DNA from 3 places in the Streptomyces sp. C36 genome. Region 1 is predicted to be linked to each of the others. Evidence: riboswitches for the same ligand, from Rfam matches in the RefSeq annotation. Region 1 holds a riboswitch; each other region holds the start of a gene.
The links. A riboswitch is a leader RNA that binds a small molecule or an ion and turns the genes downstream of it on or off. The one in region 1 is predicted to bind cobalamin.
Positions count from the first base shown of each region.

Region 1 (4,131 bases):
GTGCCGCGAGGAACGCCCGCGCGGCGAGGAGGGCCGCGCGAGGGGCGTCGCCGGAGGCGAGGCGCACGGCGGGGCCGGCGGTGCCGAAGCACAGCAGGGCGTGCCGGCCGTCCCGCTCTGCGATCAACGTCACATCGGGCGCCAGAGCCACGATGTCGCCGCGGCCGTCGTCGAGACCGAAGAGGAAACGGCCCGACAATCCCGACAAGTCGCTTGTTCCTGCTTCGTCTTCTCCTGCGCCTTCTCCTGCGCCTTCTCCTGCGCCTTCTCCTGCGCCTTCTCCGGCGCACAGAAGCCCGTCCAGGGCGCGCGCCCAGGCCTGCACATCCACGCGCGCGTCGGTCCGCCCGTCATCCCGCCCGTCCAGCCCGCACAGCGGCGACGCCACCACGTTGCGGATCCGCTCGTGACGGTCCGACGGCAGCAGCCCGGCCGCGCGCAGCCGCCCTCCCAGGGCCGCGCCGCAGGCGTCCGGCAGGCCGCGCAGCTGGACGTTGCCGCGCGAGGTGATGTCGAGACGGCCGTCGCCCAGCTCCTCGGCCAGGCCGGCCAGCACCTCGGCCTGAACGGACGTCAGCAGACCGCCGGGCAGCCGGACGCGCGCCAGCGCCCCGTCGTCCGCGGCGTGCAGCCGCAGCGCGCCGGGGCAGCGGTCACCGCTCTCGCGGCCGGACGTGGGGGTGGCGGACATGGCCGCGAGCATACCGAGGGGCACCTCTCCGCGGCCCCGCCCGCCCCGGTTCGCCGGCTCCGGGCGGCAGGGGCGGGAGAACGGAACACGCGCTGGTCATCGGGGTTCCGCTCGCTACTATGGCTCATCGGCGGAGCCATGGGTCCGCCGGACGCCAGAGACGGCGACAGGGGAGGAAGCCGGTGAGACTCCGGCACGGTCCCGCCACTGTGAGCACGGCAGCGATGCCGGGCGAGTCAGGAACTCCCGCCGTCTTCCCACCGCCCGGGGCGCGGACCCCGAGGAAGGCCAGCCGCAGCATGCGCACGTTCCGGTGCCGCGCACCCCGGGCGACCCTCGAAGCACTCGCACTCGGGAGCGCCGCGTGATCCTTCTCCTGTCGACCTCCGACACCGACCTGCTCAGCGCCCGCGCGGCCGGCGGCCCGGTGTCCTACCGGCTCGCCAACCCCGCCCGGCTCGCGCTGGACGAGCTCCCGGCGCTCCTGGAGGGCACCGACCTCGTCGTCGTACGCCTCCTCGGCGGCCTCCGCGCCTGGCAGGAGGGCCTGGACCTGCTGCTCGCCGGCCCGCGGCCCGTCGTCGTCCTCACCGGCGAACAGGCACCCGACGCCCAGCTGATGGAGGCCTCCACGGTCCCCGTCGGCATCGCCGCCGAGGCCCACGCCTACCTCGCCCACGGCGGCCCGGCCAACCTCGAGCAGCTCGCCCGCTTCCTCTCGGACACCGTGCTGCTCACCGGCCACGGCTTCGAGCCCCCGGCCGCCGCCCCCGCCTGGGGCGAGCTGGAGCGCACCCCCAAGCCCGGCGCGAGCGGCCCGCTCGTCGCGGTGCTCTACTACCGCGCGCACCACATGAGCGGCAACACCGCCTTCGTCGAGGCCCTGTGCGGGGCGATCGAGGACGCCGGAGGCCGCGCGCTGCCGCTGTACGTCGCCTCCCTGCGCGCCCCCGAACCCGAACTGATCGACGCCCTGCGCGGCGCCGACGCCATCGTCACCACCGTCCTCGCGGCCGGCGGCACCCGCCCCGCCGAGGCCTCCGCCGGCGGCGACGACGAGTCCTGGGACGCCGGCGCCCTCGCCGCGCTCGACGTACCGATCCTGCAGGCGCTGTGCCTGACCGGGCCGCGCAGCGCGTGGGAGGAGAACGACGAGGGGCTCTCGCCGCTCGACGCCGCCACCCAGGTCGCCGTGCCCGAGTTCGACGGCCGCATCATCACCGTTCCGTTCTCCTTCAAGGAGGTCGACGAGGACGGCCTGCCCGCCTATGTCGCCGACATGGAGCGCGCCGCCCGCGTGGCCGGCATCGCCGTGCGCCACGCCCGGCTGCGCCACATCCCGGCCGCCGACAAGCGGATCGCCCTCGTCCTGTCCGCCTACCCCACCAAGCACTCCCGCATCGGCAACGCCGTCGGCCTCGACACCCCCGCCAGTGCCGTCGCCCTGCTGCGCCGACTGCGCGAGGAGGGCTACGACTTCGGCGACGAGGCCGTGCCCGGCCTCGCCTCCGGCGACGGCGACGAGCTCATCTACGCCCTCATCGAGGCCGGCGGCCACGACCAGGACTGGCTCACCGAGGAGCAGCTGGCCAGCAACCCGGTCCGTATCCCGGCCGCCGACTACAAGCGCTGGTACGCGCAGTTGCCCGCCGAGCTGCGCGAGGCCGTCGAGGAGCACTGGGGCCCGGCGCCCGGCGAGATGTTCCTCGACCGCAGCCGTACCGCCGAGGGCGACCCGGACGGCGACATCGTCCTGGCCGCCCTGCGCCGCGGCAACCTGCTGATCCTCATCCAGCCGCCGCGCGGCTTCGGCGAGAACCCCATCGCCATCTACCACGACCCCGACCTGCCGCCCTCCCACCACTACCTCGCCGCCTACCGCTGGATCGCGGCCTCCCGCGAGGACGGCGGCTTCGGCGCCGACGCGATGGTGCACCTGGGCAAGCACGGCAACCTCGAGTGGCTGCCCGGCAAGAACGCCGGCCTGTCCGCCGCCTGCGGCCCCGACGCCGCCCTCGGCGACCTGCCGCTGGTCTACCCCTTCCTCGTCAACGACCCCGGCGAGGGCACCCAGGCCAAGCGCCGCGCCCACGCCACCCTCGTCGACCACCTCGTGCCGCCCATGGCCCGCGCCGAGTCCTACGGCGACATCACGCGCCTGGAACAGCACCTCGACGAGTACGCCCAGATCTCCGCCATGGACCCGGCCAAGCTGCCGGCGATCCGCGCCCAGATCTGGACCCTGATCCAGGCCGCCCGCCTCGACCACGACCTCGGCCTGGAGGAGCGCCCGGACGACGACGGCTTCGACGACTTCCTGCTGCACGTCGACGGCTGGCTGTGCGAGGTCAAGGACGCCCAGATCCGCGACGGTCTGCACGTCCTGGGCGACGCCCCCACCGGCGAGGCGCGGGTGAACCTCGTCCTGTCGATCCTGCGCGCCCGCCAGATCTGGGGCGGCACGACGGCCCTGCCGGGCCTGCGCGAGGCACTCGGCCTGGACGAGTCGGCGGCCACGCGCACGACGGCGGACGAGGCGGAGGCCGAGGCCCGCGCCCTGGTGGAGGCCATGGAGGCGGCGGGCTGGGACCCGGCGGCGATCCCGGCTGTCGTGGGCACCGGTGTCGTGGGCACCGACCCCGCGAAGGCCGACGCCGTCGCGGCCATCCTCGACTTCGCCGCCCGCGAAGTGGTCCCCCGCCTGGCAGGCACGACCGCCGAACTCGACCACGCCGTCAAGGCGCTGTCCGGCGGCTTCGTCCCCGCGGGCCCCTCCGGCTCCCCGCTGCGCGGCCTGGTCAACGTCCTTCCGACGGGCCGCAACTTCTACTCCGTCGACCCCAAGGCCGTCCCCAGCCGCCTCGCCTGGGAGACCGGCCAGGCCCTCGCCGACTCGCTGCTCGAGCGCTACCGCACCGACGAGGGCGGCTGGCCCGAGTCGGTGGGCCTGTCCCTGTGGGGCACCAGCGCCATGCGCACGGCCGGCGACGACGTGGCGGAGGCGCTGGCCCTGCTGGGCGTCCGCCCGGTGTGGGACGAGGCGTCGCGACGCGTGACGGGCCTCGAGCCCGTCGCCCTCGAGGAACTGGGCCGCCCCCGCATCGACGTCACCCTGCGCATCAGCGGCTTCTTCCGCGACGCGTTCCCGCACGTCATCGGCCTCCTGGACGACGCCGTGCGCCTGGTGGCCTCGCTCGACGAGCCCGCCGAGCAGAACTACGTCCGTGCCCACGCCCAGGCCGACCTCGCCGCCCACGGCGACGAACGCCGCGCCACCACCCGCATCTTCGGCTCCCGCCCCGGCACCTACGGCGCGGGCCTGCTCCAGCTCATCGACAGCCGCGACTGGCGCACCGACGCCGACCTCGCCGAGGTCTACACCGTCTGGGGCGGCTACGCTTACGGCCGCGGCCTCGAGGGCCGCCCGGCCCGCGAGGACA
Region 1 covers NZ_JBFQGI010000003.1:674,550-678,680, forward strand. Annotated here, with positions in the region: gene AB4K12_RS12780 (cobalamin biosynthesis protein CobG) at 1-691, opposite strand, end outside; cobalamin riboswitch at 806-957, shown strand; gene cobN (cobaltochelatase subunit CobN) at 1,056-4,131, shown strand, end outside.

Region 2 (4,131 bases), on a different contig from region 1:
GACCGGCACCCCCGACCTCGCCCAGGCCCGCGAGTTCGCCGAGGCCGTGCACGCGCGCCATCCCGACCAACTGCTCGCGTACAACTGCTCGCCGTCCTTCAACTGGAAGGCCGCGCTGGACGACGATCAGATCGCCAAGTTCCAGCGCGAGCTCGGTGCCATGGGCTACCGCTTCCAGTTCATCACCCTGGCCGGCTTCCACTCCCTCAACCACGCCATGTTCGACCTGGCCCGCGGCTACGCCGAGCACGGCATGACCGCCTACGTCGACCTGCAGGAGCGGGAGTTCGCCGCCCAGAACGACGGCTTCACCGCCGTGCGCCACCAGCGCGAGGTCGGCACCGGCTACTTCGACCTGGTCTCCACCGCCCTCAACCCCGCCGCGGAGACCCTCGCGCTGCGCGGCTCGACCGAAGAGGAGCAGTTCCGGTGAGCGCCCCCGACGCGGTGAGCGTCCCGGTGATCCGGCGCGTCGGGGTCGTCGGCGGCGGGCGGATGGGGGCGGGCATCGCCGAGGTCTGCGCCCGCGCCGGACTCGACACGGTGGTGTGCGAGGCCGACGCCGGAGCGGCCCGGGACGCCCGCGACCGCGTCGCCCGCTCCCTCGGCCGCGCCGTCGCCCGCGGCCGGGTCACCCCCGCCGAACGCGACGACGCCCTGGCCGCCATGGCCTTCACCGCGAGCCTCGACGCCCTCGCCGACCGGCAGTTGGTCGTCGAGGCCGTCCCCGAGGACGCCGGACTGAAGGCCGAGGTCTTCGCCGCCCTCGACAAGACCGTCGAGGACCCCGCCGCCGTCCTCGCCTCCACCACCTCCTCGATCCCCGTGATGCGGCTGGGCATGGCCACCACCCGCGCCGACCGCGTCGTCGGCCTCCACTTCTTCAACCCGGTGCCCGTGATGCCGCTCGTCGAGGTCGCCGCCTCCCTGCACACCGGGCGCGAGACCCTGGCCGCGGCCGAGCACTTCGCCGCCGTCACGCTGGGGCGCGACGTCGTGCGGGCGAGGGACCGGGCGGGCTTCGTCGTCAACGCCCTGCTCGTCCCCTACCTGTTGGCGGCCGTGAGGATGGCCGAGTCCGGCTTCGCCACGCCCGAGGACATCGACACCGGCATGCGGCAGGGCTGCGCCCACCCCATGGGGCCGCTCGCCCTGGCCGACCTCATCGGGCTGGACACGCTCACGGCGATCGCCGAGTCGCTGTACGAGGAGTTCCGCGAACCGCTCTACGCGCCGCCCCCGCTGCTGCGCCGCATGACCGACGCCGGGCTGCTGGGCCGCAAGAGCGGGCAGGGCTTCCACGCCCACCCGGCCCGCGAGGGCTAGCAAGATCGGGACAACCCCCGGCAACCCCTGTCGCCGGGGAGCCGGGTGTGTCTAGGCTGGGGACGCAGTCGGTTCGCCCCGTCTTCGGACGGCGGCGTCGCAAGAGGGAACCCGGTGTGAATCCGGGACTGCCCCGCAGCGGTGAGTGGGAACGACCGCCGTCATACGCACTGGGCCCGAGGGCCCGGGAAGCGACGGCCAGTAGGTGTCGCGTCCGTCAGGACGCGGCGGGCCCACGAGTCCGAATACCTGCCACTGCCCGCGTGCGACCGCACGCGGTGTTCTCGGTGGTCCCGTGGGCGGACCGACGGGTACGGGCGGGCGCGACGCGGCCCCGCCCCGTCCTGCCGTTCCTTCGCACCCCGTCGGCCACCGGGAGCGTTCCGCGACTCGCGAAGGAGAGTTCCGTGGCAGCCGAGCGTTCCCACCCCGCCCCGCGTTCCCTGGCCACCGTCCACGGCTACCCCCGGCAGGGGGCCGGCCGGGAGCTGAAGAAGGCCGTCGAGGGCTACTGGGCCGGCCGCGTCAGCGCCGGCGAACTGCGCCGCACCGCCGCCGGCCTGCGCCGCGAGGCCTGGCGAGCGCTGGCGGACGCCGGCGTCCACGAGGTCCCCACCGGCGACTTCTCGCTCTACGACCACGTCCTGGACACCACCGTCATGGTCGGCGCCATCCCCGAGCGGCACCGCGCCCTCGTCGCCGAGGACGCCCTCGACGGCTACTTCGCCATGGCCCGGGGCACCCAGCAGGCACCGCCGCTGGAGATGACCAAGTGGTTCGACACCAACTACCACTACCTCGTCCCCGAACTGGGCCCCGGCACCGTCTTCACCGCCGACTCCGCCAAGCCCGTCGGCGAACTGCGCGAGGCCCTCGACGCCGGCCACGCCGCCCGGCCCGTGCTGGTGGGCCCCGTCACCTACCTCCTGCTGGCCAAGCCCGCCCCCGGCACCGCCCCGGACTTCCAGCCGCTGACCCTCCTCGACCGGCTGTTGCCCGTCTACGCCGACGTGCTCGCCGACCTGCGCGCGGCCGGCGCCGCATGGGTGCAGCTCGACGAGCCCGCACTGGTCCAGGACCAGCCCCCGGCCGTACTGAACGCCGCCGCCCGCGCCTACCGCGAACTGGGCGCCCTCACCGACCGCCCCAAGCTGCTCGCCGCCGCCTACTTCGACCGGCTCGGCGACGCCCTGCCGGTGCTGGCCAAGGCGCCCGTCGACGGCCTGGCCCTGGACTTCACCGGGCCCGCCGCCGCCAACCTCGGCGACCTCGCCGCCGCCGGCGGCCTGCCCGGCAAGCGGCTGATCGCCGGCGTCGTCGACGGGCGCAACGTCTGGATCAACGACCTCGAGCGGTCCCTGGCCACCCTCGCCACCCTGCTCGGCCTCGCCGGCCGCGTCGACGTCGCCCCCTCCTGCTCCCTGCTGCACGTGCCCCTGGACGCCGCCGCCGAACGCGACGCCGACCCGCAGGTCGCCCGCTGGCTCGCCTTCGCCCGGCAGAAGACCGACGAGATCGTCACCCTCGCCCGCGGCCTGAACGAGGGCGGCGACACCATCGCCCCGCAGCTCGCCGCCAACCGTTGCGCCCGCTCCTCCCGCGCCGCCTCCGCCCTCACCCGCGACCCGGCCGTGCGCGCCCGCGCCACGGCCGTCACCCCCGCCGACACCCGCCGCCCACAGCCCTACGCCGAGCGCTCCGCCGCCCAGCGCGCCCGCCTGGGCCTGCCGCTGCTGCCCACCACCACCATCGGCTCCTTCCCGCAGACCCGCGAACTGCGCACCGCCCGCGCCGACCTGCGCGCCGGGCGCATCGACGCCGCCGCGTACGACGAGCGCATCGCCGCCGAGATCCGCGAGGTCCTCGCCTTCCAGGAGAGGGCCGGCCTCGACGTCCTCGTCCACGGCGAACCCGAACGCGACGACATGGTCCAGTACTTCGCCGAGCGCCTCACCGGCTACCTGGCCACCCGGCACGGCTGGGTGCAGTCCTACGGCACCCGCTATGTGCGGCCGCCCATCCTCGCCGGCGACATCTCCCGGCCCGGGCCCATGACCGTCGCCTGGACCGCCTACGCCCAGGAGCACACGGACCGCCCGGTCAAGGGCATGCTCACCGGCCCCGTCACCATGCTCGCCTGGTCCTTCGTCCGCGACGACCAGCCGCTCGCCGACACCGCCCGCCAGGTCGCCCTCGCCCTGCGGGACGAGGTCGCCGATCTGGAGGCCGCGGGCACCGCCGTCATCCAGGTCGACGAGCCGGCGCTGCGCGAGACCCTGCCGCTGCGCTCCGCCGACCGGGCCGGCTACCTCCGGTGGGCCACCGAGGCCTTCCGGCTGGCCACCGCCGGCGTACGGGCGGACACCCAGATCCACACCCATATGTGCTACGCCGAGTTCGGCGACATCATCGCCGCCATCGAGGACCTGGACGCCGACGTCATCAGCCTCGAGGCCGCGCGCTCGCACATGCGGGTCGCCGGTGAACTCGCCCTGGCCGGCTACGCGCAGGAGGTCGGGCCCGGCGTCTACGACATCCACTCCCCGCGCGTGCCGGACGCCGCCGAGGTCGCGGCCCTGCTGCGCAAGGGGCTCGAGGCCGTCCCGGCCGAGCGCCTGTGGGTCAACCCCGACTGCGGGCTGAAGACCCGCGGCTGGGCGGAGGTGCGCGCGTCGCTGACGCACCTGGTCGAGGGGGCCCGCCAGGTGCGGGCGGAATGCGGCACCGAGGGGTAGCCCCCGCCCACCGAGCCGCCGCCGCGCCGGCCGGAACACCCGCTGAGGGGCGGGGAGTCCGGCCGGGCGC
Region 2 covers NZ_JBFQGI010000001.1:265,558-269,688, forward strand. Annotated here, with positions in the region: gene aceA (isocitrate lyase) at 1-433, shown strand, start outside; gene AB4K12_RS01135 (3-hydroxybutyryl-CoA dehydrogenase) at 430-1,326, shown strand; cobalamin riboswitch at 1,428-1,577, shown strand; gene metE (5-methyltetrahydropteroyltriglutamate--homocysteine S-methyltransferase) at 1,734-4,061, shown strand.
Region 2: linked by a shared signal. The riboswitch ahead of metE (5-methyltetrahydropteroyltriglutamate--homocysteine S-methyltransferase) and the one ahead of cobN (cobaltochelatase subunit CobN) in region 1 are both predicted to bind cobalamin.

Region 3 (4,131 bases), on a different contig from region 1:
CGGCCCAGACCAGCACCTGCCCGAACGGCTTCTCGGCCAGCTCCTGCACCGCTCCCCCGCGGTCGGCCTGCTCGCCGCCGCCACCACCGCTGTGCGCGATGCGCAGCGCCAGCACCCCGACGAGGAGGTAGATCACGCCGCGTGCCACCAGTCCGGCGCGCGCCGCCATGGCCGTGCCCTTCCCACGGGCCGCCCGCGCGCCGCCGTCGTTCGACCACCGACCCATCACGCCGCCTCTCGCGTCGCGCGCTCCGTCCCCCTGCCATGGGGAGGATCGGCTGCCCCCGGACGCGGGGACGAAACGGCCCGCGCGGGGGCGGGCGCCGGACGGAGGCGCCCGGCCGTCGTCCCCCGGCTCACGGGGGTCATGACTTGCGCCTCACCGGCCCCCATGGGCCCGGCTGTCTCTCGATCTCCCGGGTGGCCTCGTCGATCACCCACGGGTCGATCCAGGCCAGGGGCTCGACGTCGTTGACCAGGGGCTCGTTGTCCGGGCCACGGCCGCACTCGCGGCCCCGCAGCAGCCACGGGCGTACGTCGCCGCCCCTGGTCCGGGGCAGGTGGCAGTAGTCGTACAGACGGCGGGCGGCCCAGATCCGCAGCGGCCGGTCCTCCCACCACGACTCGACGTCCAGGGGGCTGGCGGACAGCCCGGGCAGGGGGACGCCGGTCAGTTCGTCCCTGCTGGAGGTGGCGGACAGATCGACCCCGGGGCCCAGGGACCAGCGCACGTACAGGCGCCGTTCACGCCTGATCCGGTCGGCCACCTCCTTCAGGCTGTGCAGGGTGGCAAGGTCACCGGGGCCGTTCGTCACCGTACCTCCTGGGTGGGCCCGGGCAGGGCGGCCTTCAGCACACGCCTCCCCGTCCCGGCGCACCGATAACGCGGGGGCCGCACGAACCACCCGGGCAGCCGGACGCCTCCCCCGTCGCGGGAAACGTGTCCCCGTGACAGAAGAACGTGTCTCCCGTCACGGGAGGAAACATGAAGGCCCGCGCAGGTGGGGCCGTAGGCTGATCACGCAGCTGGTTCGCCCCGTCCGCCAGGCGGGAGGCGTCGTAAGAGGGAACCCGGTGCGATTCCGGGACTGCCCCGCAGCGGTGAGCGGGAACGACCGCCGTCATACGCACTGGATCAGCGGCCCTCGGGGCCACGGGTCCGGGAAGCGACGGCCAGTAGGAGCCCCGTCCGGTCCCGCCGGACGAGGCGTGTCCGCGAGTCCGAAGACCTGCCGCTGCCCGCGTGCGGCGGTCGCACGCGGACCACTCGGTGACCTCGAGGGCGGGTCGGCGACACGGCCGATCGCGCCGTGTCCTTCGCGTCCCGGCGGGCCGCCGAGGCCGATCCTCGACTCGCGAAGGAGAGTTGACGTGACGATCAGCCCCCAGGACACCGAAGCCGCCCCGGCCCGCGCGCCCAAGACCCCGGCGGACTCCCGGGTGACGCTCGCCCACATCATGAGCGAGCACGACACCAATCTGTACGGCACCATCCACGGCGGCGTCGTGATGAAGCTGATCGACGACGCGGCCGCCGCGGCCGCCGGGCGTCATGCCGACGGGCCGGCCGTGACCGTCTCCGTGGACCGCATGTCCTTCCTCGCCCCGGTCCGCGCCGGCGACCTGCTGAGCGCTCACGCCGAACTGCGCCGAGCCGGCCGCACGTCGATGACCGTAGCGGTCCGCGTCACCGCCGAACGCTGGAACGCCTCCGGTCCCACGGCCGAGGTCGCCAACGCCGGCCTGACCTTCGTCGCCGTCGACGCAGAGGGGTGCCCCCGCCCCGTACCGCCCCTGGCGGTGCCGGAAGCCCCCGCCGACCGGGGCTGATCGCCGGCCGGGCGTGCTCCGGGTGCCGGGGCGCCGCCCGGCCTCCGCTCCTTACGCGTCGTCGGACACCGCGTACGCCGCGGTGTCCGCCGCGCCGCGCGAAGTGGCCCACGAGGACGGCCCGTCATTGGACCTGCCGGGCCGGCCACTTGCGGCCGTAGCGTGGCAGGGCAAGCGAGGAGGACGCGGCTTCCGAGCCGCTCGCACCCAGGAGAGTCGTGCCGATACCGATGATGCCGCGCGCCGGAGCGCCCCGCGTTCTGACCGTCGCCCAGTTGAGCAACTCCGTCGGTGACGGCGCGTACTACACGTGCTCGGCGCTGTACTTCACCCAGGTCGTCGGCCTGTCCCCCGCCCGGCTCGGGGTGGGGCTCACGGTGGCGTGGGCCGTGGGTTCGCTGGCGGGCGTCCCGCTGGGCCATCTCGCCGACCGCCGTGGTCCGCGCGGCACGGCGGTGCTGCTGGCGCTGGCCACGGCGGTGGCCGTCGCCTCGTTCCTCGTCATCCGTTCCTTCGCGCCGTTCCTGATCGCCGTCTGCCTGTACGCCACCGCGCAGTCGGGGCTGGCGGCGGCCCGCCAGGCGCTGCTCGCGGGCCTGGTCGCGCCCGCCGAACGCACCGGCGTCCTCGCCCACCTGCAGGCGGCGCTCAACGCGGGACTGGCCGTCGGCGCGGCCCTGGGCGGCCTGGCCCTGGCGCACGGAAGCCGGGCCGGGTACCTCGCCGTGTTCGCCGTCGACGCGCTGAGCTTCGTGGTCTGCGCCGCGCTCACGCTGCGGCTGCCGGCTGTGGCGCCCGTCGCGAGACCCGTGGACGACGGGCCCGCGCTGGCGGTGCTGCGGGACCGCCCGTACGCCCTCGTCACGCTCCTCAACGCGGTCCTGCTGCTGCGGATGCCGCTGCTCAGCCTCGCCGTTCCGCTGTGGATCGCCCTCCGGGCGCCCCAACTCACGTGGCTCGCGTCGGCGCTGTTCGTCCTCAACACGCTCGGGGTGGCGCTGTTCCAGGTCCGTACGGCGCGTTCCGTCACCGGGCTGCGCTCCGCCGCGCGCGCCGTGCGCGTCGCCGGCGCCGTTCTGCTGGCGTCCTGCGCGGTGTTCGCCCTGTCGGCCGCGGACCTGCCGTTGTGGGCCACGGCGGCGGTTCTGGTGGCGGCCTCGGCTCTTCTGCTCGTCGGCGAGATGAAGCAGTCCGCCGGTTCCTGGCAGATCGGCTTCGACCTCGCGCCCGACGACCGCATGGGCCAGTACCAGGGCTTCTTCGCCACGAGCGTGGCCGCCGCGCGCACCCTCGGCCCGCTGTTGCTCACCACGACGGTCGTGTCCCAGGGAGTGCCGGGCTGGCTCCTGCTGGGTGGCGTCTTCCTCGCCGCGGGCCACGCGATGGGCCCGGCCGTACGGTGGGCGCGGCGCGACCGCCCCTACGCGCTGCCGGAGCCCGGGGCGGCAGGGCCCCGGGCGGCCACGGCCGCGTGACGCGCCCGGTCACCCCGGGAGCGGTTCCTCCGCACGGCGCGGGCCACCCGGCCCGCACACCCGCTTCGCCGCCAGCCACTGCACGGTGAGCCGCTGGTACTCGAGGCTCTCGTCGCGGGTGAGCAGGCGCCCTTCGCGGGCGCTCAGGAACGTACGGATCTTCGCGTTGATCACCTCGGGGCGTGCCTGCTCGCAGGTCTGGATGACGGACATGTGCCACAGGCTAAAGGCAGGCACTGACACGGAGCCGACGACTGTGATCAAGTTCGGCAAATGCTCATCGAATCGTCATGAAGACGAGGCATAAGCCTTTCTCACCCCGGTTCTCACCCCGCTCGCCAGCGAGTAACAGTTGGCAGGCGAGTGACTGGTGGGAGTGGAGGTGGGCCGGTACAACGGAGGGCATGCGTATTCGATCATTAGCGGTCATAGGAAGTCTGCTGGCGACGCTGGCGGTTGGCATGCCGGGGGTGTCGCACGCGGCATCCGGACGGTCGGCTGCCCCGGCTCTGGACGCCTGCCAGGAGCGGGCGAGCGTAAAGGTGTTCCACGAGGGCGGCATACCGCTGCTGGACTGGCGGGAGAACCTCGAGTTCGACGGGCGCGGCACGCTCTGGGTCGCGCACATCACCAAGGGCCGGGTCGAGGGGTACGCCCCCGACGGGACGCTCAAGACCAGCTTTCCGGTGAGCGGGGCGGGCGGCATCCGGCGCGGTCCGGACGGGATGATGTACGTCAACTTCGGCGTGAATCCGCTGACTCCCGTCGGCGGCATCGTGCGGTTCGACCCGACTGCCGCCCATCCGAAGCCGGAGAAGGTCGTCAG
Region 3 covers NZ_JBFQGI010000001.1:550,807-554,937, reverse strand. Annotated here, with positions in the region: gene AB4K12_RS02390 (DUF1206 domain-containing protein) at 1-226, opposite strand, end outside; gene AB4K12_RS02385 (DUF6098 family protein) at 366-815, opposite strand; cobalamin riboswitch at 1,061-1,231, shown strand; gene AB4K12_RS02380 (acyl-CoA thioesterase) at 1,372-1,830, shown strand; gene AB4K12_RS02375 (MFS transporter) at 2,055-3,305, shown strand; gene AB4K12_RS02370 (hypothetical protein) at 3,315-3,518, opposite strand; gene AB4K12_RS02365 (hypothetical protein) at 3,710-4,131, shown strand, end outside.
Region 3: linked by a shared signal. The riboswitch ahead of AB4K12_RS02380 (acyl-CoA thioesterase) and the one ahead of cobN (cobaltochelatase subunit CobN) in region 1 are both predicted to bind cobalamin.